DNA from 3 places in the Exiguobacterium sp. BRG2 genome. Region 2 is predicted to be linked to each of the others. Evidence: a T-box and tRNA genes for the amino acid it is inferred to sense, from the RefSeq annotation. Region 2 holds a T-box; the other regions hold tRNA genes.
What was found. The T-box of region 2 lies ahead of argS (arginine--tRNA ligase). A T-box ahead of a tRNA ligase gene usually reads a tRNA of that ligase, here a tRNA-Arg.

Region 1 (7,878 bases), on a different contig from region 2:
TGAATGCAGCCGGTGAAAAAACGACACCGATCAACTGGGATATGGGTTGTCTAGAAGAAGTATGTGGCGCTTGTTCCATGGTCATCAACGGTACACCACGTCAATCGTGTACGGCACTCGTCGATAAACTCGAACAACCGATCCGCCTTCAACCGATGCAGACATTCCCAATCGTTCGTGACCTTCAAGTCGACCGTCAGCGCATGTTTGATGCGTTGAAAAAAGTTAAAGCATGGGTCCCGATCGATGGAACGTACGACTTAGGTCCAGGACCACGGATGCCAGAGAACAAACGTCAATGGGCGTATGAGTTATCGAAATGTATGACATGTGGCGTGTGTCTCGAAGCATGTCCGAACGTCAACGATCGTTCGACGTTCATCGGACCAGCATCGATCTCGCAAGTTCGTCTATTCAACTCGCATCCAACAGGTGCCTTCCATAAGGAAGAACGTCTTGAAGCGTTGATGGAAGATGGCGGGATCATGCAGTGCGGTAATGCTCAAAACTGTGTCGAGGTTTGTCCGAAAGGCATTCCGCTGACGACTTCGATTGCAGCGATGAACCGTCAGACGACACTTCACTCATTCAAGAAGTTCTTCGGTAGTGACGAAGGACGGACAGGTGAAGCAGTTAGTTCATAAGTTATTAAAGAAGGAGCCTGCTCCTTCTTTTTTCATTCAGACAGGAGGAACCGATTGTGCGCGTACCAGCTTATATTTCAGAACTCGAATCATGGCTTGAACAAATGAAACATGGAACACGACTCGACGTCGCTGTTCGTTTTGCAGAGACGGATGCCTATGGTCATATGAATAACAGGGTACCGTTCATCTATTTCGAGGACGTTCGGACATTGATGTTAGAGGAGACCGGATACTCGCTTGCAGAAGACGGGATCATCGTCGTTGCGGATGCCCAGTGTAATTACATTCGCCAAGTGTATCCACGGACACGTCTCGCCGTCTATGCGTACCCAGTACATGTCGGAAGTGCATCGTGTGACGTCCATTATGCGGCATTTGATGAACAGGGTGAATTGATGTTCACAGGACGGACATCGATGGTACAAATCAATCGTGCCGGGAAAGCATTCCCATGGAGTGAGGCATATAAAAATTCCTTGCAGAATCGATTCGAATCCGTTATCATTTGATAATGAGTTCACATATTCGAAAACGACTCACTAGTACGTTATTAGTGAAGGGAGATTTCTTAATCATGGAAAAAACATTCAAAGTCATCGCGGATTCAGGCATTCACGCTCGTCCCGCTACTCAGCTCGTCAACACAGCTTCTAAATTCCAATCAGACATCAACTTGGAATACAACGGAAAGACTGTCAACTTGAAGTCAATCATGGGTGTTCTTTCACTCGGAATCGCGAAAGATTCAGATATCAAAATCGTTGCAAACGGTGACGATGCTTCTGAAGCAATCACGACTCTTTCAGATATGCTGACTAGCGAAGGTCTTGCTCAGTAATCCTGTAATCGTACATTCTCGGACGCCGGTCTTGCACCGTCGTCCTTTTTTGTTACCATAAGATTGATAGAAAGAGGTGGAGAAGAGTGAATCGAGCGATTGGAGTACTGGATTCCGGAGTCGGTGGATTGACGGTCGCACGTGAATTGATGCGACAGTTGCCTCATGAGCGAATCATCTATGTCGGGGATACACTACGTTGTCCGTATGGTCCGCGTCCAGAAGAAGAAATTCGTGAGTTTACGTGGGAGATGATTGATTATCTCGTACAACAAGATGTGAAATTGATCGTGATCGCCTGTAATACAGCTACGGCTGTCGTCTTAAAAGAAGCGCGAGAACGTTTAAATATACCTGTCATCGGTGTCATCGATCCGGGTGCCCGTGCAGCAGTCAAGGTGACACGTACGAAACGAATCGGTGTCATCGGAACGAAGATGACGATTACAAGTAATTCCTACGAGAAGGCATTACGACATGTCGAAGGACAAGTCGTCGTTGAATCGTTAGCGTGCCCGCCATTCGTTCCGCTCGTCGAGTCGATGCAGACGGATGGCGCATACGTCGAACGTGTCGTGGCGAATACGCTACGACCTTTGATGAATTACGATATGGATACACTAATACTCGGGTGCACCCATTATCCGCTTTTAGCAGATGTCATTGGACGGGTCATCGGACCAGGCGTTCAACTCATCTCTTCAGGGGATGAAACCGCACTCGAAGTAGCAGCACTACTTGACTACAACACGATTTCAGCAGATGTGACACAAACACCAGAACATCGTTATTACGCGACAGGCGATATCCGCTCATTCGACCAAATTGCAACGGACTGGCTCGATCAGCCCATTCATGCGGAGCGCATCGTCCTTGGAACGGAGGAAGATTAAATGCGGACAGACCAACGAACGGCGGACGATCTCCGTCCAGTACAGTTATCAGTTGACATCAATAAACACGCGGAAGGTTCGATTTTGATTGAACTGGGTGATACGAAAGTCCTCTGCACGGCGACCGTCGAGGAAAGGGTACCACCATTTCTACGTGGAAAACGCCAAGGCTGGATCAATGCGGAATATTCGATGTTACCGCGGGCAACCGCTCAGCGGACTGCACGAGAAGCCGTTCGCGGCAAACAGACGGGGCGGACGATGGAAATCCAACGTCTCATTAGCCGATCACTTCGGGCGGTCGTCGATTTAGAAAAACTTGGTGAACGGACGATCTGGATCGATTGTGACGTCATTCAAGCTGATGGCGGAACACGAACAGCATCGATCACCGGTGGATTTTTAGCACTCGTTCGAGCTATCGATCAACTGATTCAAGCGGGAAAATTGACCGATACACCAATCAAAGAGGGCATCGCCGCCATCTCAGTTGGAATCGTCGGATCGAATGCCTTACTTGATTTATGCTACGAAGAGGATGCTGCAGCTGAAGTCGACTTCAATCTCGTCATGACGTCATCCGGTAAAATCGTCGAGATGCAAGCAACAGGAGAAGAGTCGACCTTTTCCCGTCAAGAGATGCTCGAAATGCTCGAACTTGGGGAAAAAGGTATTAAGGAACTGATTGAAACCGGTCGCGAGGCACTCGGTGTTTCGTGGTGGTATGTAGGAGAAGAAGTGGGGGAGCATAAATGAAAGTCATCGTCGCAACACATAACGCTGGTAAAGTGAAGGAACTCGAAAGCATGCTTGGGCGTCTCGGCTATACAGTCGAGTCGTTACTCGATCATGCGGATGCTAAAGAAACGGATGAGACAGGTGAAACATTCGAGGAGAATGCACTCTTAAAAGCAACAGAAGCAGCAGCCTACTTTGGTCACGCAGTACTTGCTGACGATTCAGGTCTTGAAGTCGATGCTTTAGATGGCGCTCCAGGTGTCTACTCGGCACGCTTCGCGGGTCTTGAAAAGTCGGATGCAGCGAACAACGCTCTACTACTTGAAAAGTTAGAAGGTGTTCCGGAAGAGGAGCGGACGGCACGCTTCGTTTGTGTACTCGCGCTAGCAAAACCAACAGGCGAAACATTGACGGTACGCGGAACAATGGAAGGGCGAATCGGTTTTGAAGCAAAGGGATCGAACGGTTTCGGTTATGACCCATTGTTCGTCACGGCAAGTGGACAAACGGCTGCTGAGTTGACGAAAGAAGAAAAAGCGATGATCAGTCATCGTGGCAATGCATTGCGCAAGCTCGAACAGGACTTAACTACTTTCCTAGGAGTGTGATGAAAATGAGAGCGTTGATCGTTAGTGATAGCCATGGACTAGAACAAGAACTGCTTACGATATTCGAACGGCATCAGGACGTGGATTTGGCTTTTCATTGTGGAGACTCTCAATTGACGCGCGACATTGAATCGTTATATCCATATCGTGTTGTACGGGGGAACTGTGATTATGGACACGATTTCCCGGAAGAAGTCACGTCGGAAATGGACGAGCATAAGGTCCTCTGTGTCCACGGACATCGTCAGGACGTCAAATATAGCCTAGATGTCTTGCAACATCATGCGAACGAAAAGCAAGCTGATATCGTTTTGTATGGTCATTCTCATGTTGCGAAGGCGGAGTATCGGGATGGTGTGTTATTCATCAATCCAGGATCGATTCGGATGCCACGCCATCGCCCAGACAAGACGTATGCGATTCTTGAAGTAGAACAAGACCGCTATTCTGTCGATTTTCTTGACATGAACGGGGATCGCGTCAATGCACTTCACCTCGACGGAACATTTTTGTAATAAAATAAATGCAATCTTTGTAATGTGATTGACACGAAAGAATTGTTCTAGTATAGTTTATTCGTGTTGACACGTCCCAATAGCTCAGCAGGATAGAGCAACGGCCTTCTAAGCCGTCGGTCGGGGGTTCGAATCCCTCTTGGGACGCTATAATTAAAATAGAGACTGCCCTTACGAGGGCGGTCTCTTTTTTTTATTTCAATTTTCGCTTATAATTAAGGTATCATGAACTTGAAAGGGATGAAAGCGATGTGGAAGAAAGTTGGAACAGTCCTGTTACTCAGTACGTTTCTTGTAGGATGTAGTGAGATTTCAAATACAGTTGATGATGCAAAACAACAGGTCAACGATGTGAAAAATAGTGTCGATTATGCTGGAGAACTTCAAGGGATTGCGAAAGATACCGCACAAGTCACGTCCGACTTATCTTCTTCTTTGAATGAAGCGGCTACGAAAGCACGCGAATCCACGAATCCGGAGCAAGCGCTCGACCAACAAATCGAAAAGTTAAAGGAAAACGGAACGATTGATCAGTTCAATCAAGAGCTGGACCAAATCGACCAACGATTGGCGGGACTTGAAAATCCACCGCAAGAGTTACAAAATTTAAGTGCAAAGCTCGAGCAGTTCGTGAATCAATCAGAAGACATCACACGACTTCTTGAAACAGACGTCTCTCTCGATACATTAAATCGTCTCGGTATCGAACAGGCAGGGAAATTACAAGATGCGATCACAAACTGGACGTCTTTGCTCGATCCGTTTACGAAATAAGTAGTTGAATGAAGGAGTGCAGGAATATGGAGACATCCCGCTGGATGGAACACGAACTAGAAGCAGAACGAGCTCGGGTCCTCCGTTTGCCGGCAGCTGAACAAGAACGGCTGGTAAAAGAATTAGAGACTGACCAATTGATAGGAGAAGATGTATTATACCGACTCTATGTCATCCAGCCGTTTTTACTGCATGACCGTGAACGATACGAGACTGTAGCAGAACGTTTTCTTGAAGTCGAGGGTGTGGAGCAAGTGCTCGCACTCTTTCTTTATGAACTCGGAGAACGGTATCCAATGAAGCTCGCTCTACGCTCGGCGTCACCGTATCTGCCGTATGGACTTGCGCTTCGATTAGACGAGATTAAACAGCGGATGACGGTGCGAGAACAAAAGACGACACCGGTTCAAAAAAACAATGTTACTCAGAGTGCCGTAACTTCTGGAACGGCGTTGATGCATGTGTTGCAACATGGAAGCTGGGTCGAACAAATGCGCCATTTGGCTGGTGCTGAATTCGAACGGACACCTGCGCTCTTTGACTACATTACACACAAGTATCTTCGTGCTCAGGATACAGAACATCAAAGCCTAATCGTCATCGATCAGTTATTAGGAAGTGTGATTGAGCATCTGTCCTATCCGGCAGACATTTATGTGCCGCATTTAGATGTACACTGGACGATCTCGACGCGTCAGGATTTAGAAGAAGTGCTGATTGCACATCAACAGGAACAACAAGCGTTACTCGCATCGATGCATACATTAGAACGAATGGATCCTTTTCGAGCCTTGCTCGTCTTGCGTTCGGACCAGTTGATTCATCTTGAAGAACGAGAAGCAATCGGGTCGGATATGGAGAAATGGCTCCTCGCATGCGAAGAACTAGCAGGGTTGTCGTTTGAAAAAGAAGAGCCGGAACGTGTCTTAAGTCCGCTAGCAAAGCGATTATATCAGGGAGTGCATATCCTCTATCCGGAAGTCATCGCATTCGAGCAAATTTACTTCGATTGAGACATCCGGAAACGATTCGTTCAACAGTGGTAATCGTCAGAACGATTGTGCTATAATGTGACTTGTTGTACACACATGTACGCTAATTGACAATTTTGGAGGGACTCAGCATGACTGCAAAATGGGAAAAACAATCAGGTAGCCTCGGCGTCCTCACGTATGAAGCGCCTGCTGAAGCATTTGATAAAGCGGTAGACCAAGCGTTCAAGAAAGTCGTTAAGACTTTGAACACACCAGGTTTCCGTAAAGGAAAAATGCCACGCGCAATGTTTAACAAAATGTACGGTGAAGAAGCACTGTACCAAGATGCACTCGATATCCTTTATAAGGACACAATCGAAGGTGCAGTCGTCGAATCAGGAATCGAGCCAATCGCGCTTGAAAACATCGACGTTGAAACACTCGAAAAAGGCAAGCCAGTCGAATTCAAAATCACGTTCGTCATCGAGCCAGAAGCTACACTCGGTGAGTACAAAGGTCTTGAGTACACAGCAGTTGAAACGAACGTTACTGACGAAGACGTCGACGCTGAACTCAAAACATTGCAAGAACGCGGTGCAGAACTCGTCGTTAAAGAAGATGGCGTCATCGAGAATGGCGATACAGTCGTATTCGACTTCGCAGGTTTCGATGGGGAAAACCAATTCGACGGCGGAACTGCTGAGAACTACTCACTCGTCATCGGTTCTGGAAACTTCATTCCTGGATTCGAAGAGCAAATGATCGGTTTAAAAACTGGCGAGCAAAAAGATCTTGAAGTGACATTCCCAGAGGAATACCACGAAGCATCACTCGCTGGAAAACCAGTTACATTCAAAGTAACAATCCATGAGGTCAAAGCGCAAGAGCTCCCTGAATTGACAGATGAGTTCGCAAAAGAGATGGATGAAGAAGTTTCTTCACTCGACGAGTTGAAAACAAAAATCCGTACGCGTCTCGAAAACACACGCAAACAAGAAGCTGATGCTTCAATGCGCGATGAGTTAGTCGAAGCGGCTACGAAAAACGCGACAGTTGATCTTCCAGAAGTCATGGTCGAAAACGAAGTCGAGCGTATGGTTCAAGAGTTCACACAACGTATTCAATCACAAGGCATCGACCTCAACATGTACTTCCAGTTGACTGGAACGACAGAAGAGGCAATGCGTTCTGAAATGAAAGAGCAAGCGGAAGAGCGCGTTAAGGCACGTCTCGTCCTTAAGCAAATCGTTGCTGACGAAAAAATCGAAGTAACAGATGAGGAAACTCAAACTGAACTTCAATCAATGTCAGAACTCTACAACATCCCTGCAGATCAACTTGAAACGATGCTTGCACCACAAGGTGGTCTTGAAACGCTTAAAGGCGATCTTCAATTCCGTAAAGCTATCGATGTTCTCGTCGACAACGCAAAAGCAAAATAAGCCATTTCATGGTTTTCGATCGACTTCAAGCCCAATTTCTGGTCTTGGAGTCGATTTTTTTGTACGATAGGTCAAACAAGGACAAACAATCCTTGGTTCAGAACATCAAACTGTAAATCGTTCGTCCAGGATTTGAAAGACTTTCCTTGTTCATGCTACAATCATAAATAGTAAAACGTGAGACGGGATGCTACAGGCATCCATACAATTTCCACGTTAAAGGGGTGGACCTTTATGTTTAAATTCAACGAAGAAAAAGGTCAGCTAAAATGTTCTTTCTGTGGAAAGACACAAGAACAAGTACGCAAACTTGTTGCTGGACCTGGCGTTTACATTTGCGACGAGTGTATCGAACTCTGCAATGAAATCGTAGAGGAAGAACTCGGTACCGAAGAAGAAGTCGAGCTGAAGAACGTTCCAAAACCGCATGAAATTCGTACGACACTTGA
Region 2 (7,878 bases):
GCGTTTTGAGGACGAATTCAACGTACCAGAAGAACACGCTGCGTATCTTGAACCAGCAGAGTGGAAAGAAATGATGAAACAAGATGACGTCGTCATTCTCGATGTACGCAACAACTACGAATACGACCTCGGACACTTCAAGAATGCTGTAAAAGTGGATGTCAATGCTTCACGGGAATTCCCGGAGTGGCTTGACGAGAACGAGCATTTGTTTGAAGGAAAAAAGGTTCTCACATACTGTACGGGTGGTGTTCGTTGTGAAAAATTCACGGCGTACTTCCGTAAACGGCAACAGAGTGATGACATCTTCCACCTTAAAGGCGGAGTCGTCATGTACGGAAAAGATGAACAGACACAAGGAGAAGACTGGGAAGGCGAACTATACGTCTTTGATGAGCGTGTACAAGTTCCTGTCAATGCCGTCAATCCTTCTGTCGTCTCAGAATGTTACTACTGTGGAAAACCGGAGACGCGCTACGTTAATTGCGCAAACCCGGAATGCAATCGACAGCACTTCTGCTGTGAAGAATGCGAACCAAAAGTCATGCGTTCGTGTTCCGATGAATGCCGGGAGCATCCGCGCAACCGTTATGAAAAAGAGCAACAAGAAGAATTAGTATAAGGCACGCGTAAAAAGCCGGATGATTTCTTTAATAGAAACCGTCCGGCTTTTTTGTGTATTCAAGAGGATGGGAACAAGTAACGTAAAATATCTGGCAAACGTTTGGCCCAGGCCGTTTCATGATGAATTGCTTCCGGAATGATCGTATAGCGACTTTGAGCGAGTTTCTGTTCGACCGCTCGCGCTAAGACATCATTCGTGTGTAAATAATCCGTCTCGGTCATCGGACCACTCACTTCTTTTGTGCCGACGTCCATATAACAGCGATGCGTTGCAGACAGAGACGGACTGCGCTCGATGAATTCAAGGAGTGAGGAGAAGTTTGCCCATCCAGCAGTCGATAAGGCAGCGACGCGCGTGATGACTTCCGGATACGCGAATAATCCATATAGCGAGATGACGCCACCCATCGAACTGCCGATCATTGTCGTATCATCAGGGCGTGTCGCATAGTTGGCATCAATGTATGGTTTTAACTCGCGGATGATCCAGTCCATATAGACCTTACCGTTGCCACCGATTGACGTCCGGTGCGAAGGATAGGCGCTCCGCATCAATAAGGCTTCGTCACTCCAAGGAGCATAGTCATCGTACCGATCCATTCCATCTTCTGGACTGTCAATCGCGACGACCATTGCCGGAATCTGTGTCTGTTGTAGTGCAAGATGAATCTCCCAGCCTTTTCCGAACGAGGCGGTTTCTCCACTAAAGACGTTTTGTCCGTCATGCATATAAATTACTGGTAAAGCTTCAGAAGGATCAAAATGTGGCGGACGATGAATTCGAATCGTCCGGTGGGTTTGTGATGTCGGTAGCGTCATTTCAATTTCCGTAATCGACAATAGAGTCACGACCTTTCAAAGATTTGCATAGTGCGCGGTACAATTGCGTCCGTTGTGTTTTCCGCCGACATAGAGTGCATGATCGGCTTGACGTAGCGATTCTTCGAACGTCCGTTGATATCTTTCTTCCACTGTATCAATTCCGAGGCTTATAGTTAAGGAAAGTCGGTGACCATCGACGAGGAAGGGGCGATCCATGACCGCATGGCGGACCGTCTCGGCAATCTGAATGGCAGCCTCTTGACTACGATTTCGCAACAAAAGTACGAATTCCTCCCCGCCATAACGAGCAGCGAAGACATCATCATGTTGCAGTTGGATCACCTGGATGCGTCGACCGAGTTCACGAAGGACGAGATCGCCTACTTTATGCCCGTACGTATCGTTGACGCGTTTGAAATGATCGATATCAAACAGAATCACGGAAAGCGGATAGCAATCAGCAGCGAATTCTTGTCGACCGTGTTCGTAAAAGGCACGACTATTTGGTAATTCCGTTAAGGCGTCAGTCCGACTTTCTGTATAGAGTTGAACCGTTTCACGAGAGCGTTCTAGGACGCGACAAAAGATACGGAGTAGACGAGATAATTCGTCGGCATTCGTCGCATCATAGGCGTCTGCGACTTGATGGAACAGAATGATCGAGACATCGACTTCTCCGCTCGTAATCGAAGGAATTGCTAGCATTGAATGGCGATCGACAGGCAATCCGATTTGAATATCGTTTCCCCAGTCGCAACGAAGACCATAGATGATCGGGGTATGCAAATCGTCGGCTGTCAAAGAGTGAAACAGCGGTAACACATCGATCGGTTGCTTCGTCCGGATGTCATAGATGACTTGTTTCCGCTGTTGTTGAATCGAAATCCAGCCTTCAGAAAACGGTAGCAGATGCGGTAAATCGAGAAGTAACGAGTCGATCGTCTCGCGTTCGAAGCGGGAGATCAATAAGTGTTCCTTCGCATCATCAAATCGTTTAGCATTATCATTTGCTTCAAGTGAGTCACCACGTTCTTGCAACAGACGTTTGAATAAAAAGAGAATCAAGGCGGAGACTGTAGCCGCGACAAGAGGACTTTCATCGTAGAACCAGATCCCAAGTAGAGCACTTAACATGCTGATTCCGTAAACGAGGGACTGAAGCTTCACAAGACGTTGCCAATCGTATTTCAAGAAAAGAAAGCGATTGACGAGCAGACATTGGAAGTAAGAAACAAGGAAGACTGTGATCAAAAAGCCGATGAAGGGAATCAGAGCTTTGGTATACGTAAAGCTTGAGCCGATCGGTCCACCGAGCGCTTCATACGCAAATACCGGAAGCGAGATGTAGACTAAATCAAACAAGGCGTTGATTGGGTAGAGATAGGCGAAACGTTTCCAGCGAATCGCTTTTCGGTGAGACATGAATTGAAAGACGAGAATACCGACTTGGCTTAAAATCAAAGCGTACGTCAAACCGTAATTGAGGAATAAAAATAAAATGATTCCTTCTTGAAACGTATAATAAATGCCGCCACGACGGACATTATCGAACTGAAACAGGAGAACGAGCCCAAACAAATAAAGGGTATTGACGATGGAGATGGAAGGAGGGAAGGTAGGTGGATGAACGATGCCAATCAATAACAATGTCAAGGCGACGAGACTGAAAACGATCCAGCTCGTCCGGGCTACCTGTTGGTAGTAGCGCATGAAACATCCCTCCCCCTGAGAAGTATCTTTTATTCCTATACCCGAATTGTGGAAATTTTGATAAGCCATTTACCAAAAAAAATAAGGTTGAGAGAAAAGAAAGAATTGCGTATAATGTGAAAGATATCGAATACAGTCGATGATGAAGAGAGTAACGGTTGATTTTCGTCAACTAGCGAATCAGGGAATGGTGGAAGCCTGAGGACGAACCGGTCGTGAAGCGCACTTTTGAGACGCTACCCGATTCCTGAAGGAAAAGGCGTAGCCGGGGGAACCCCGTTATCCCCGAACAAGGTGGGTGTCAAAAGGACACCAAGAAGAGTGGTACCGCGGTCATTCCGTCTCTTTGCGCGTGGCGCAAGGGGCGTTTTTTATTGCCAAAAATCAGTGAAGCAGGAGGAAATAAAGATGAGTTATAAAACGCAATACGCAGAAGTATTACATCAAGTCATGGAAGGTGCCTTATCGATTGAACAAATTGAACAACTAATCGAGCAACCGAAACATGAAGATCATGGAGATCTAGCATTCCCATGCTTCATGCTCGCGAAAGCATTCCGTAAAGCACCCAATATGATTGCTTCGGACCTCGCAGAAAAAATCGACGCGCCATTGTTCTCAAACGTTCAGGCTGTAGGTCCTTACATCAACGTCTTCTTGAACCGGGAAGTCGTATCGCAAGAAATCGTCAACCAAGTTCTGACGGAAAATGAGGCGTTCGGATCAAGTGAAGCCAATGGAAAAACGATTGTCACTGATTTTTCATCACCAAACATCGCGAAACCATTCTCGATGGGTCACTTACGTTCAACGGTAATCGGAAACGCGCTCAACCAAATCTCACGTAAAAAAGGCTATGATGTCGTCGGTGTCAACCATTTAGGGGACTGGGGAACACAGTTCGGGAAATTGATGGTTGCGTACACGATGTGGGGTGAGGAAGAAGCGGTCCGTGCAGAACCAATCAAGGAATTGTTGAAATTATATGTCCGGTTCCACGAAGAAGCGGAAACAAATCCGGCACTTGAAGACGAAGGACGTCTCTGGTTCAAAAAACTCGAACAAGGTGATGAGCAGGCAACAACGCTTTGGACGTGGTTCCGTGAAGTCTCACTTGTTGAGTTCAATCGTGTTTATGAGATGCTCGGAGTTAAATTCGATAGCTTGAACGGAGAAGCTTTCTACAACGATAAGATGCAACACGTCATCGATTTGCTTGAAGAAAAAGATTTACTCGTCGAATCAGAAGGGGCAATGGTCGTCGACCTCGAAGCAGAAGGTATGCCGCCTGCTTTGATTAAAAAGAAGGATGGCGCAACGCTTTATGCGACACGTGACTTAGCAGCTGCTGTCTATCGTCTCGAAACGTACCGTTTTGAGCAAGCATTCTACGTCGTTGGCGGCGAACAAGCGCTTCACTTTAAGCAATTGTTCGCAGTCCTGAAGAAACTTGGATTTGAGAATGTCGACGGAATGCACCATGTACCGTTCGGTTTGATTATGAAAGACGGAAAGAAAATGTCTACGCGTAAAGGTCGGATCGTCTTGCTTGAAGAAGTACTACAAGAAGCAATCGACGTCGCGAAGCAAAACATCGCGGAAAAAAATCCGAACTTAGCGAATGCCGAAGCAACAGCTCGTCAAGTAGGTGTTGGCGCCGTCATCTTCCATGATTTGAAAAATGAACGGATGAACAATATCGAGTTCGATCTTGAGCAGATGTTGAAATTCGAAGGTGAAACAGGACCGTATGTCCAGTATACGAATGCTCGTGCGCACTCATTGCTCCGTAAAGGTAGCTATGATGGCACACCATTCGCTGGCAGTGCCGATGATCATGCATGGGGTGTCGTATCGATGCTGAACCAATTCTCGACGGTCATCGATCGCGCATTCACACGTCGCGAGCCGTCAATCATCAGCCGTTACGTCTTAGATCTTGCACAAAGCTTTAATAAATACTACGGACACGTCCGTGTTCTCGAAGATGACGCAGCAAAACAATCGCGTCTTGCACTCGTCAAGTCCGTCACGATCGTCTTGACAGAAGGTCTTCGTTTACTTGGTGTCGGCGCTCCGGAAGAAATGTAAGACCAATCCACGAATAAGAAGAGGTAGATTATGAAGACTGAGACGAAAGACCGATTACAGCAAGCTGCTTCACGGATGAAGCAGGAGCCTTTGGCAGAAACCGTCGCCTTCATGGCTGATTTTCACGGGAAACTCGCTGCTTGGTTACCGGGAGAGTCTGTCGATTTCGTTCACGATTTCGTGACGGCGCCGGAAGCTGATTTGATTGCTCCGATCGAAGGAGACGCGTTGCGCACGAAAGACAATTTTGAATTCTTCATGCGTAAAAAACAGACACGAAAAAAACTCGGCGAACTGTTGACGCTTTGGAAGTCGGCGCGCACGACAGAGACGTTGAGTCAAATCGATGCGATCGGATTGAAAAAATGGCTCGCTCGTAATGAATTCCGTTCGGAAGACAAGCCATGGGATTATTTGAACCGTCTGCATGTTCTTTTGTTCCTTGATTTGATGACGACGATCATCGATGATCATCGATTGACGAGTTTGCATGAGCAACTTGTCGGTACAACACCAGTTCCGACGAGCTTCGTTCGTCGTCAAGGGGATGTCCGTCAAGTCATCGAAGCATTCGCGGAAGAGACGAACTTCACACAAGTGGATGTCGTCAAGGCATCGCTTGTCCGTTATCTCTGATCAATAGGATGCACAAACAAAAGCCGTCGAGCCCCGTGCCCGACGGCTTTTGTCGTATCTTCTTAGTTTGCCCGATGGAACACGATCGATTGTTGCTCTGAATCGTAAAGACACCATTCTCGTTCGAACACGACAGGACCTAGATTGATGGCATATCGTCCTCCATTATTAATGGATAAAGATTGATACAATGGGCTCGACATAGCAATGCCATTTCGAAACAAACCTCTGATATGACTATGACCAAAAAAGAGTACTGGTTCACGTTGCTGTGACAGATCGGGCAAAAAATCACGGGACCAATTCAATTGATCTCCATGAATCAATAATGCACCCTCGATGCGTTGTTTTCGAGGGCAATCGCGTAACGCATCGATGACAGGAGATAGTTGCGGTGGAACGAGCGACAGGATGCGCTCTTCTTGATTGCCAAGTAACATCTTAAAATCAATTAGGTTTAAAAAATCATCATCAAGCGTCACGACGAGGGAGAGCGATTCGAAGGAATAGCGCTTCGCTCGCTTTTTACCGACATGACATTCATGAACGTCACCAAGACAGAACAAATGCGCATCGGGAGCGAGCTGTCGTATGTCAGCTAGGACAGCCGCTGTGTCGGCTACTGAGCTGTGAAGATCCGCAAAAAGGGCATAACGCATGATCGACCACTCCTTTGTTAAGGAGATACCCGAAAATGCGCTATGCCTATCTTTTGAATATGAGCGTTCAGATCAATCGATTAACGGAAGTTAATGAATTGAACGTCGACCGATAATGGAAGCTCACGAACGATCTGCATGACTTGTTGTAAGTCATCACGCGATTTACCTGTGACACGAATTTGATCATCTTGGATCTGTGTCTTCACTTTTAATTTCGATTCCTTGACGGCATTGTTGATCTTTTTCGCGTCGTCACGGTCGATTCCACTTTTCAGGATGACACGTTGTCGGACTGTATTCCCGGCAGCCTGCTCGACTTTTTCATACTGCAGGTTTTTGGTTGGGACTTCTCGCTTGATCAATTTTGCTGTTAAGACGTCTTTGACTTGATCGAGTTTGAAATCGTCATCTGAGATTAGAATCAAATCCTCTTTTTCGAGCTTCATGTCGCTTTTTGAACCTTTGAAGTCGAAGCGGTTCGTGATTTCCTTCAGTGCGATTTGGACCGCGTTCTTGACTTCCTCGATGTTGATTTGTGACACGATATCAAATGAATTATCTTTTGCTGCCATTTCAATCTCCCCTTTCATTCCACTCTCTATTTTAGAGAGGAATACCGGAAGCGTCCACTGCTTTGAAATTTTGTTATAATAAAAACCATGAAATGAAAGGGGTGCTTGGCTTTGAAACAAACAGCAGACATGTTGACGCTCACACCGCAAGAACTGGATGAGCGATTTGCCTATAGTGGAAATGATTTAGGAGCGACCTTCTCAGAGACAGCGATTCACGTGCGCTTGTGGGCGCCGACAGCAGAACGTGTCGTGATTCGTCTCTACAAGACACTACGCGCACGAAAAGTCGAAGAGGTCGAGATGGTGGCAGGCGAACGGGGAACGTACGTCGTCGAACTCGATCGAGCGACATATGAAGGTTATTTCTATACGTTTCAAGCGAGCATCAACGGACAAAAGGTCGAGGCGGTCGATCCGTATGCGAAAGCCGTCGGAACGAACGGAAAGCGCGGCGCATTAATTGACCCGACCAGTGTGACACCAGAACGATGGATTGAAGAACGTCCATTGTTCCATTCTTCGCAAGACGCAGTTGTCTATGAATTACACGTACGCGATGCAACGAGTCATCCGGCTAGTGGTGTCGTCGCACGTGGGACGTTCGCTGGACTGACGGAAGCTGGGACACGGACACCAAATGGTGGATTGACAGGGCTTGATTATTTGGCAGACCTCGGTGTGACACATGTCCAGTTACTACCGATCTATGATTTTGGCTCGGTCAATGAGACAGCGCCGAACGACCCGGATAACTATAA
Region 3 (7,878 bases), on a different contig from region 2:
TCTGTGTCGTTTTAATCCCATTCTGATTGCGCCTTCCTTTGCTGCATCATTTTTTTCGTTAAACCAAGTGCTGCCCGATATTTCGCAACCGTCCGTCGCGCGACTGTCAGACCGTCTGCTTGCAGACGATCCGTCAATTGCTGATCACTTAACGGACGATCGCTATGTTGAATGTATTCGGCGATCCGCCGTTTAATTAAAAAACTCGAATCTCCGGTTGTCGTCCGTGAGACGAACAAGTCTTCTAAAGCAACGAGACCATTAACCGTCTCGACATACTTCGCAGCAATCGCTCGACCAATCGTTGACGGATGATGCCCCGTCGCCTCAGCGACTTGTTTTTTCGTCAGTGGCTCAAGATGCAGTTCTCCCTTGAACCAGCGTTCTTGTCGCTCAAGCAAGACCGAGAGGATGGCATGCATCGTAACGCGACGTCGTTCGTACGCGCGCAAAAAAGGCGTTGCCTCTTTTAATCCGAGCCACTTCTGATCCATGTCGAGTGTCATCCAGTCAATCTGAAGTTTTCCATCTAACAGGTGAATCCGTGCTTCTGCCATGACCGGTCGTTCTTCTTTAGGAAGATCCGGTGTCCGGCTCAGGCGCGTCAATCGTTTTCGCAACCGTGCTCGATCCTGTTCACTGAACTGCGCGAACACTTGACTCGCCGGTTCATGTCGTAACTGATCCGTCAGTCCGATCAATTCCGCGTCGTCTAGCTCAATTGCCTGTAACCATTGGCACTCGCGCTCCGAGCGGGCAGCGATGCCGACTGGTTCACATTGTTGTAAGAGTGTCCGTGCTTCTGTAATCGTTGCGACATCGGTCGAGAAGGATGCAGCGAGCTGCTCGTCCGATGTCCGCAATAAACCGTCCGCTTCTAAATACACGATGAGTTGTTCCGCCATATATCCTATTTCCTGTCTGACTGATTCTAAACGTATTTGTGCAAGAAGCTCGTCTTCATAGGAGGCCAAATGTCCTGCCATCTGCTCGACCTCTAGCGAAACCTGATTCGGGTAATGACGATGCAATCGTCGTTTCAACCGTCGCCATTCCTCCTCGAGCTCTGCCGCTGGTTGCTCAAGTACATGTAACTGATATTGTTGTGACGCCGATAACGTCATCTGTTGCGTCTGCTCCTGGCGTTGATCCATCGATTCCCCCTCCTCCACTTCTTATTATAGAAGAAACGTTTTAAAAAACATGCTCTGAACCTTTCTCCAACCGCTCAGGAAAAGAAAAGTCATCCTTCCCTATTGCTTTTCTGAAAAAATGTCGCTATACTATTAATTGTTCAGTACATCAGATGCACCCGTAGCTCAGGGGATAGAGCACTGGTTTCCGGTACCAGGTGTCGGGAGTTCGAATCTCTCCGGGTGTACCATTTATTCAACTACAAGGCAATGCCAGCAATGGCGTTGCCTTTTTTCTATATTGATATGTTTCATTTGCCCTTGTAATGGAAAAATACCTAAAAGTCGCATCGTATCTTTTGACCAATATTGACCAAAGGATTATGATAAGGATAAGTCGAATAGGAAGCTACATACCAACTATAAGGAGGCAAAGACTATGTTAATTCCAACAGTCATCGAACAAACAAACCGCGGGGAACGTGCTTACGATATCTACTCACGTTTGCTAAAAGACCGCATCATTCTTCTCGGGAGCGCGATTGACGACAACGTCGCCAACTCAGTCGTTGCCCAACTTCTGTTCTTAGCAGCAGAAGATCCAGATAAAGAAATCTCGCTTTACATCAACAGCCCAGGTGGTTCGATCACTGCCGGTATGGCGATTTACGATACAATGAACTTCATCAAGCCACAAGTCTCAACGATTTGTATCGGTATGGCAGCATCGATGGGTGCGTTCTTGCTCCAAGCAGGCGCAAAAGGAAAACGTTTCGCGTTACCAAACGCTGAAATCATGATCCACCAACCACTCGGTGGTACACAAGGTCAAGCATCGGATATCAAAATCCATGCGGAGCGTATCATCAAAATGCGTGAGCACCTCAACAAAATCATGGCTGAAAACACAGGACAACCACTTGAAGTCATCGAACGCGATACAGAGCGTGACAACTTCATGTCAGCACAAGCTGCTGCTGATTACGGTCTCATCGACCGCGTCATGGAACGTGCATAAGTCATCCAGAGTGTCTCCTTCGGGAGGCACTTTTTTTGTATCCATAGAAAATCGAAGCCTTGTCGGTTATCGTTACATACAAAAAACCTCCCGTTCCTTATAGAACGAGAGGGCGATGATCAGTCGATCAAGTCTGTGATGTCTGAAACGATATCGTGGTTTTCACGAATCAGCGAGTAGATCGCGTTCGCATGTGGCGAAAGCTCTTCTTCTGCTTGTAATTGTTTCAGGAATAAAGATGTTGCGAACGCAACGAGTGTACTTTTCGGTACACCGATTGCTTTTGCTTTTTTTGTTAACACTTCATCAAACTTCGCATCGACTGTCAGCGAAATACGTTTCTTTTCGTTAGCCATTTCAAAAACTCCTTAATTCGAACATTTAGTTGCATCGACTATATATTATAGTAGACTATGGTTCATCCCGCAAGCGACCCTCTTATATGGCCCCTGTCATCGACTCGCCATTTCGTACTTTTTCAGCGATTTGATCAATCTTCCGCAACCGGTGATTGATCCCTGATTTTGAGATGGAGCCGCTTTCGACCATCTCCCCGAGCTCTTGCAACGTGACGTCTTGATGTGTCACGCGCAAGATCGCGATCTCCTTCAACTTATCCGGTAAGACATCGAGTCCGACCGTTCGCTCGAGGAACTTAATATTTTCGACTTGGCGTAATGCTGCGCCAACCGTCTTGTTAAGGTTCGCCGTCTCACAGTTGACGAGACGGTTGACCGAGTTACGCATATCTTTTAAGATCCGCACGTCCTCGAACCGTAGCATCGATTGTGTCGCATCAACGAGCTTAAGGAAATCGGAAATCTTCTCGCTCTCTTTAATGTAGAGGATATGTCCCTTTTTCCGTTCGATCGCCTTCGCGTTCAAATCAAAGACGTTCGATAGACCGCGGAGCGCCGCATTGTGTTCTTCATATAAGCTAAAGATCTCCAAGTGATACGACGATGTCGCCGGATTGTTGAGCGAACCTCCGGCGAGGAACGCCCCTCGTAAATATGCGCGTGCTTTTCGTTCATCGTTTAGAATCGTGTCACTGATGGAGCGAATCATCGTGAACCCTTCCCCTAAAATCCCGAGGTCTTGCAAAATCTTATCCGCCTGTTGTTTGACGCGGACGATGTAGACATTATTCTTTTTCAGACGCATTTTCTTCCGCACGAGCAGATCGAGATGAACCCCGTATGCTTTTTTCAAAAGCGAGTAGATCCGACGGGCAATCGAGGCATTCTCGGTCGAGATATCGAGTGTCAGACCACGTCCGAGACCGAACGAGATCGCACCATTCATCCGGGCAAGCGCCGCGAGTTCCGCCTTCATCTCGTGATCGGTGATCGGAATCTGCGTTAATTCTTTTTTGACTTCTGAGGCAAAGCTCATGTCAGCTCCTCCTTTCCTTCGAGTTGACGCATCCGTCGAATCGACAACACTTTTCGCATGACGAGGCTTGCGACGGCATCTGAGTCATGACGGATGAAGTGATGATTGTAATCGACGATGTCGTCCGCAAGCACTTCAACGCCAGCGAGCTCGAATTGTTTTTCATTATAGGTGACGATGTCAGCGTGATCCTTCTGGTATTTCTTCAGGTAACTCGCATCGATCGATTCGTTGTTGACGATGATCGTATCAACGACGCCTTGTCCGAGGAAGCGTTCGAGTGCCGCTAAATGTTCATTCGCCGTGAACGCCGTCGTCTCACCGGGTTGCGTCATGACGTTACAAATATAGACGACCGGAGCCAGCGATTGTTGGATCGCTTCCCGGATTTCATCGATCAGGACGTTCGGGATGATACTCGTATAGAGACTACCCGGACCAAGGACGATGACGTCGGCATCAAGAATCGCCTGAATCGCTTCCGGTACCGGACGGACGTCTTGTTCTTCAAGGAAGATCCGTTCGATCTTCTTGCCGACCTTCGGAATCAACGACTCACCTTTGACGATCGTTCCGTCCTCGAACTCAGCACATAACGTGATCGTCCGTTCCGTCGCCGGATAGACTTTTCCTTCCGCGTTCAACAGTTGTCCCATGACGCCGATTGCTTCGACGAACGAACCATTACAGAGCTGGGTTGCTGCCGTCAGCATCAGATTTCCGAGTGAATGACCATGCAGTCCTTCCCCGGTCTCAAACCGGTACTGCATGATCCGGTCCATCAATGTCTCTGACTTCGATAAGGAGACGATGACGTTTCGGATATCGCCCGGCGGCAACATATTGAATTCCGTCCGCAAACGACCAGAACTGCCCCCGTCATCAGCAACGGTGACGATGGCTGTGATGTCAAGCGGGTAATGTTTCAGTCCACGAAGAAGCGTCGAGAGTCCTGTTCCGCCACCGACAGCGACGACTTTACGTTCCCATTTCATCACTTCTCCTCCTTCGCATACACATAATCCCGATGATTCGTCTCGATGTGATACTGCGTCGCAAATTCTTTACTGATCGCTTCCGCGAACGTAATCGAGCGATGTTTCCCGCCTGTACAACCGAGGGCGATGACGAGTTGCGACTTCCCTTCCCGCTCGTATTGTGGAATCAGGAACTCGAGCAAGTCGACTAGTTTTTTATAGAACAGCTTTGCTTCCGGCCATTGCATGACGTACGACGCGACTTCCTCGTCGAGTCCCGTCTTTGGACGCAGCTCTGGAATGTAGAACGGGTTCGGTAAGAAGCGCAGGTCAAAGACGAGATCGGCATCAAGCGGTAAGCCGTGTTTGAAACCGAACGACATGACGTTGACCGTGAACGGAATCCGAGTGCCTTCCGTGAACTCCTTCAAGAGACGTTCTTTCAGTGCAAGCGGCTTGATGTCACTCGTATCAATCAGCATCTGTGCCTTATCACGGAATCCTTCGAGCAACGTCCGCTCCCGTTCGATCCCGATCAATGGGGAATCCGTTGGTGCGAGCGGATGCGAACGGCGCGATTCCTTGTAACGACGTACGAGGACATCGTTTCGTGCATCAAGATACAGCATTCGGATTTGTAAGTCCGTTTTCTTTAAATCCTCATAGACGACAAAAAAGCTGTCGATGAAATCACGCGCGCGGGTATCGATGGCAACGGCGATTTTAGGACGCACTTGTCCGATGACTTCGATGAGATGCGGCAGTAACGTCGGGGGTAGATTGTCGACACAAAAATAGCCTAAGTCCTCAAAGCTATTCATTGCGACAGTCTTCCCAGCCCCACTCATACCCGTGATGATGACAAGTTGCGGTTGATTCTGTTCCATCTTTTCGCCCTCCAGACAACAGTTCCGTGTGTATTTTTCACTTCTTTCTCAGTATATCATAAAAAAAGAGCCAGCTTCACTGAAGTCTCCTTCAATGAAACTGGTTCGATATTATGCGTGTGAGGATTCTTGTAATTCTTCAAGCAACGCTTCGATGAAATGCTGTGCATTTTGCGCTGCGATCGAACCATCATTTGTTGCTGTAACGACTTGGCGCAATGTTTTTTCACGCACGTCACCAGCAGCAAAGATACCTTTGATGTTCGTTTCCATCGCTTCGTTCGTCACGACGTAGCCTTGGTCGTTCAAGATGCCGAGATCTTGGACGTAACCTGTAATTGGGTTCATTCCGATGTAGATGAAGACCCCATCGATCGGATGCGTCGTCACGTCAGCTGTTTTTGTATTAATCAGCTCGATACCGCCGACTTTCCCGTCTTGTTCGTTGATCTGTTTAACCGTATGGTTCCAGATGAAGTCGATTTTCGGATTGTCGAACGCACGTTTTTGAAGGATTTTTTGAGCGCGGAGCTCATCACGACGGTGAACGATCGTGACTTTTTTCGCGAAACGTGTCAAGTAGACACCTTCTTCAACAGCAGAGTCGCCGCCACCGATGACGAAGAGTTCTTTTTCTTTAAAGAACGCCCCATCACAGACCGCACAATACGAGACACCGCGACCGCCGAGCTCTTCTTCACCCGGTACGCCGATTTTCTTATATTGTGCACCAGACGCGATGATGATTGCCCGTGCGTAGTAATCTTTGTTGTGTGCGTGAATCGTTTTGTATGCTTTACCGTCTTCGATGCTTCGAACGTCTCCGTACGCATATTCTGCGCCGAATGCTTTCGAGTGGTCGAACATTTTTTGCGAGAGATCAGGTCCGAGGATGCTATCGTATCCTGGGTAGTTCTCGATATCTTCTGTGTTCGCCATCTGACCGCCCGGAATCCCGCGTTCGATCATCAATGTCGAAAGGTTCGCACGTGATGCATAAAGTGCGGCTGTCATCCCAGCAGGACCTGCCCCGATGATGATGACGTCATAAATTTTTTGTTCTGTTTCCGCCATGATTCCACCCCATTTATCGTAATCGTTGTAGTTTGAGTATAGGTGAGAATCCCCTAAACGTCTAACACTTTGCTTGCAGCGGTGCCAGCATCCGTTCATGTGTCCGGATCATTAACGCGACGTGATCGAACGAACAATCGACGAGCGATGCGCATTCCTCGATCAACATTCCGTCTCGTAAATCATGGAACAGGTAAAGCAGTGATGCCGCGGATGCTTCAATTGAATCGAATGATTCTCCACTTAAAACGAGCTGTGCGAAGCGCTCATAAAAGTCCCCTTCAAGACTCATCCGTTCTTCGTCTGAAACGAATCGTTCTGCAAGACGGATCGTCTGCAATGCCCGGTGAATGCGTTCATCCACGACATCGGTCCGTCCTTCCATCTCGATGACAATCTGTTCCGTCAGTAACAGGACGTCTTCTCGGTCCGTCACTTCTGGCATCATCGACAATGCAAGCCGTGCTTCGGCATCGTTCAGCTTGCCAAGAAGAAGTGCCGTGAAGATTCGCGAGACGTCATCTTCCGTCTTCAACGCTTGGATGAGTGCCGAGCGAAACTGTAGGTTGTGGCGGATGTCATACGTATCCGTTTCTTCCTTTAACGCTTGTGCTTCGTCTGACTTTAAGAAAGCGGCTGCTTCTTCGACGTGTCCTGTCTTATAAGCAGAGATTGATAACCAGTGCCCAAAGAGTGGGTCTCCCCGGTAACCGCGACGCTCGAGTAACTTCAACTCTTCATAGGCGATATCATATCGTCCGATGATCGCAAGTGTTGATGCGACCTTGTAACGTGTCTCAAGATGCACGGAACGGACGTGTTCGAGCTGACGAGAGAGACGGTGTGCCTCTTCGTCCTGTCCCATCTCGTGTAGCAAGACGAGCGTGTTACAAAGGGCATGCAAATTCCCCGGGTTTCCTTCAAGGACCCGTTCGAGGGAAGCGAATGCCTGATCATTCTCTCCTAAATAAAACTCGACGATCGCGAGGTTGTTGTAGGCAGGCCAGAACGTCGGGTACTGGGCAATCAGTCCAGTCAACGTCTCCTGTGCCGCGAACAGCATCCCTTTATCGATCTGGCGTTGTGCTTGACCGTGCAGACGAATCAATTCGTCCTCTTCGTCGTCTTCCATCTCTTGTTCGAGATCAATCAGTTCCACGAGTGCGGCCGATGCCTCCGCGTGTTTACCGTTTGGTGCTTGCTCTAAATATTCCATCGCATGCTGTCGCGCTTCTTCATAAAGTGAGACGTGTGCGTAGTTATTCGCTAAATAAAAGAGTGCTTCCGTATTTGATGCGTCGAGTGCGCGTACTTGTTTCAAGACATCATTCGCATGATTGATTTCTCCTGTCTCGAATAAGACACGGGCATAACGGAGCAAATAACGGATGTCC

Region 1: it encodes a tRNA-Arg, which carries the amino acid that the T-box ahead of argS (arginine--tRNA ligase) is inferred to sense. The anticodon was not compared.
Region 3: it encodes a tRNA-Arg, which carries the amino acid that the T-box ahead of argS (arginine--tRNA ligase) is inferred to sense. The anticodon was not compared.

What each region holds. Positions count from the first base shown of each region.
Region 1 is NZ_JAUZUW010000003.1:218,637-226,514, forward strand. It holds gene sdhB (succinate dehydrogenase iron-sulfur subunit) at 1-644, shown strand, start outside; gene Q9R23_RS06150 (acyl-CoA thioesterase) at 701-1,156, shown strand; gene Q9R23_RS06155 (phosphocarrier protein HPr) at 1,222-1,485, shown strand; gene racE (glutamate racemase) at 1,572-2,378, shown strand; gene rph (ribonuclease PH) at 2,379-3,134, shown strand; gene Q9R23_RS06170 (XTP/dITP diphosphatase) at 3,131-3,724, shown strand; gene Q9R23_RS06175 (metallophosphoesterase family protein) at 3,730-4,239, shown strand; tRNA gene Q9R23_RS06180 (tRNA-Arg) at 4,313-4,386, shown strand; gene Q9R23_RS06185 (hypothetical protein) at 4,489-5,013, shown strand; gene Q9R23_RS06190 (hypothetical protein) at 5,040-6,026, shown strand; gene tig (trigger factor) at 6,137-7,429, shown strand; gene clpX (ATP-dependent protease ATP-binding subunit ClpX) at 7,664-7,878, shown strand, end outside.
Region 2 is NZ_JAUZUW010000006.1:35,261-43,138, reverse strand. It holds gene trhO (oxygen-dependent tRNA uridine(34) hydroxylase TrhO) at 1-622, shown strand, start outside; gene Q9R23_RS09520 (alpha/beta hydrolase) at 682-1,464, opposite strand; gene Q9R23_RS09515 (GGDEF domain-containing protein) at 1,480-3,156, opposite strand; T-box leader at 3,287-3,505, shown strand; gene argS (arginine--tRNA ligase) at 3,565-5,247, shown strand; gene Q9R23_RS09505 (hypothetical protein) at 5,278-5,883, shown strand; gene Q9R23_RS09500 (metallophosphoesterase family protein) at 5,946-6,542, opposite strand; gene Q9R23_RS09495 (YajQ family cyclic di-GMP-binding protein) at 6,623-7,117, opposite strand; gene pulA (type I pullulanase) at 7,229-7,878, shown strand, end outside.
Region 3 is NZ_JAUZUW010000008.1:116,626-124,503, reverse strand. It holds gene Q9R23_RS11600 (glutaredoxin family protein) at 1-21, opposite strand, end outside; gene Q9R23_RS11595 (RNA polymerase factor sigma-54) at 12-1,154, opposite strand; tRNA gene Q9R23_RS11590 (tRNA-Arg) at 1,309-1,384, shown strand; partial or broken gene clpP (ATP-dependent Clp endopeptidase proteolytic subunit ClpP) at 1,567-2,151, shown strand; gene Q9R23_RS11580 (hypothetical protein) at 2,271-2,507, opposite strand; gene whiA (DNA-binding protein WhiA) at 2,590-3,546, opposite strand; gene Q9R23_RS11570 (gluconeogenesis factor YvcK family protein) at 3,543-4,541, opposite strand; gene rapZ (RNase adapter RapZ) at 4,541-5,410, opposite strand; gene trxB (thioredoxin-disulfide reductase) at 5,522-6,484, opposite strand; gene Q9R23_RS11555 (tetratricopeptide repeat protein) at 6,546-7,878, opposite strand, start outside.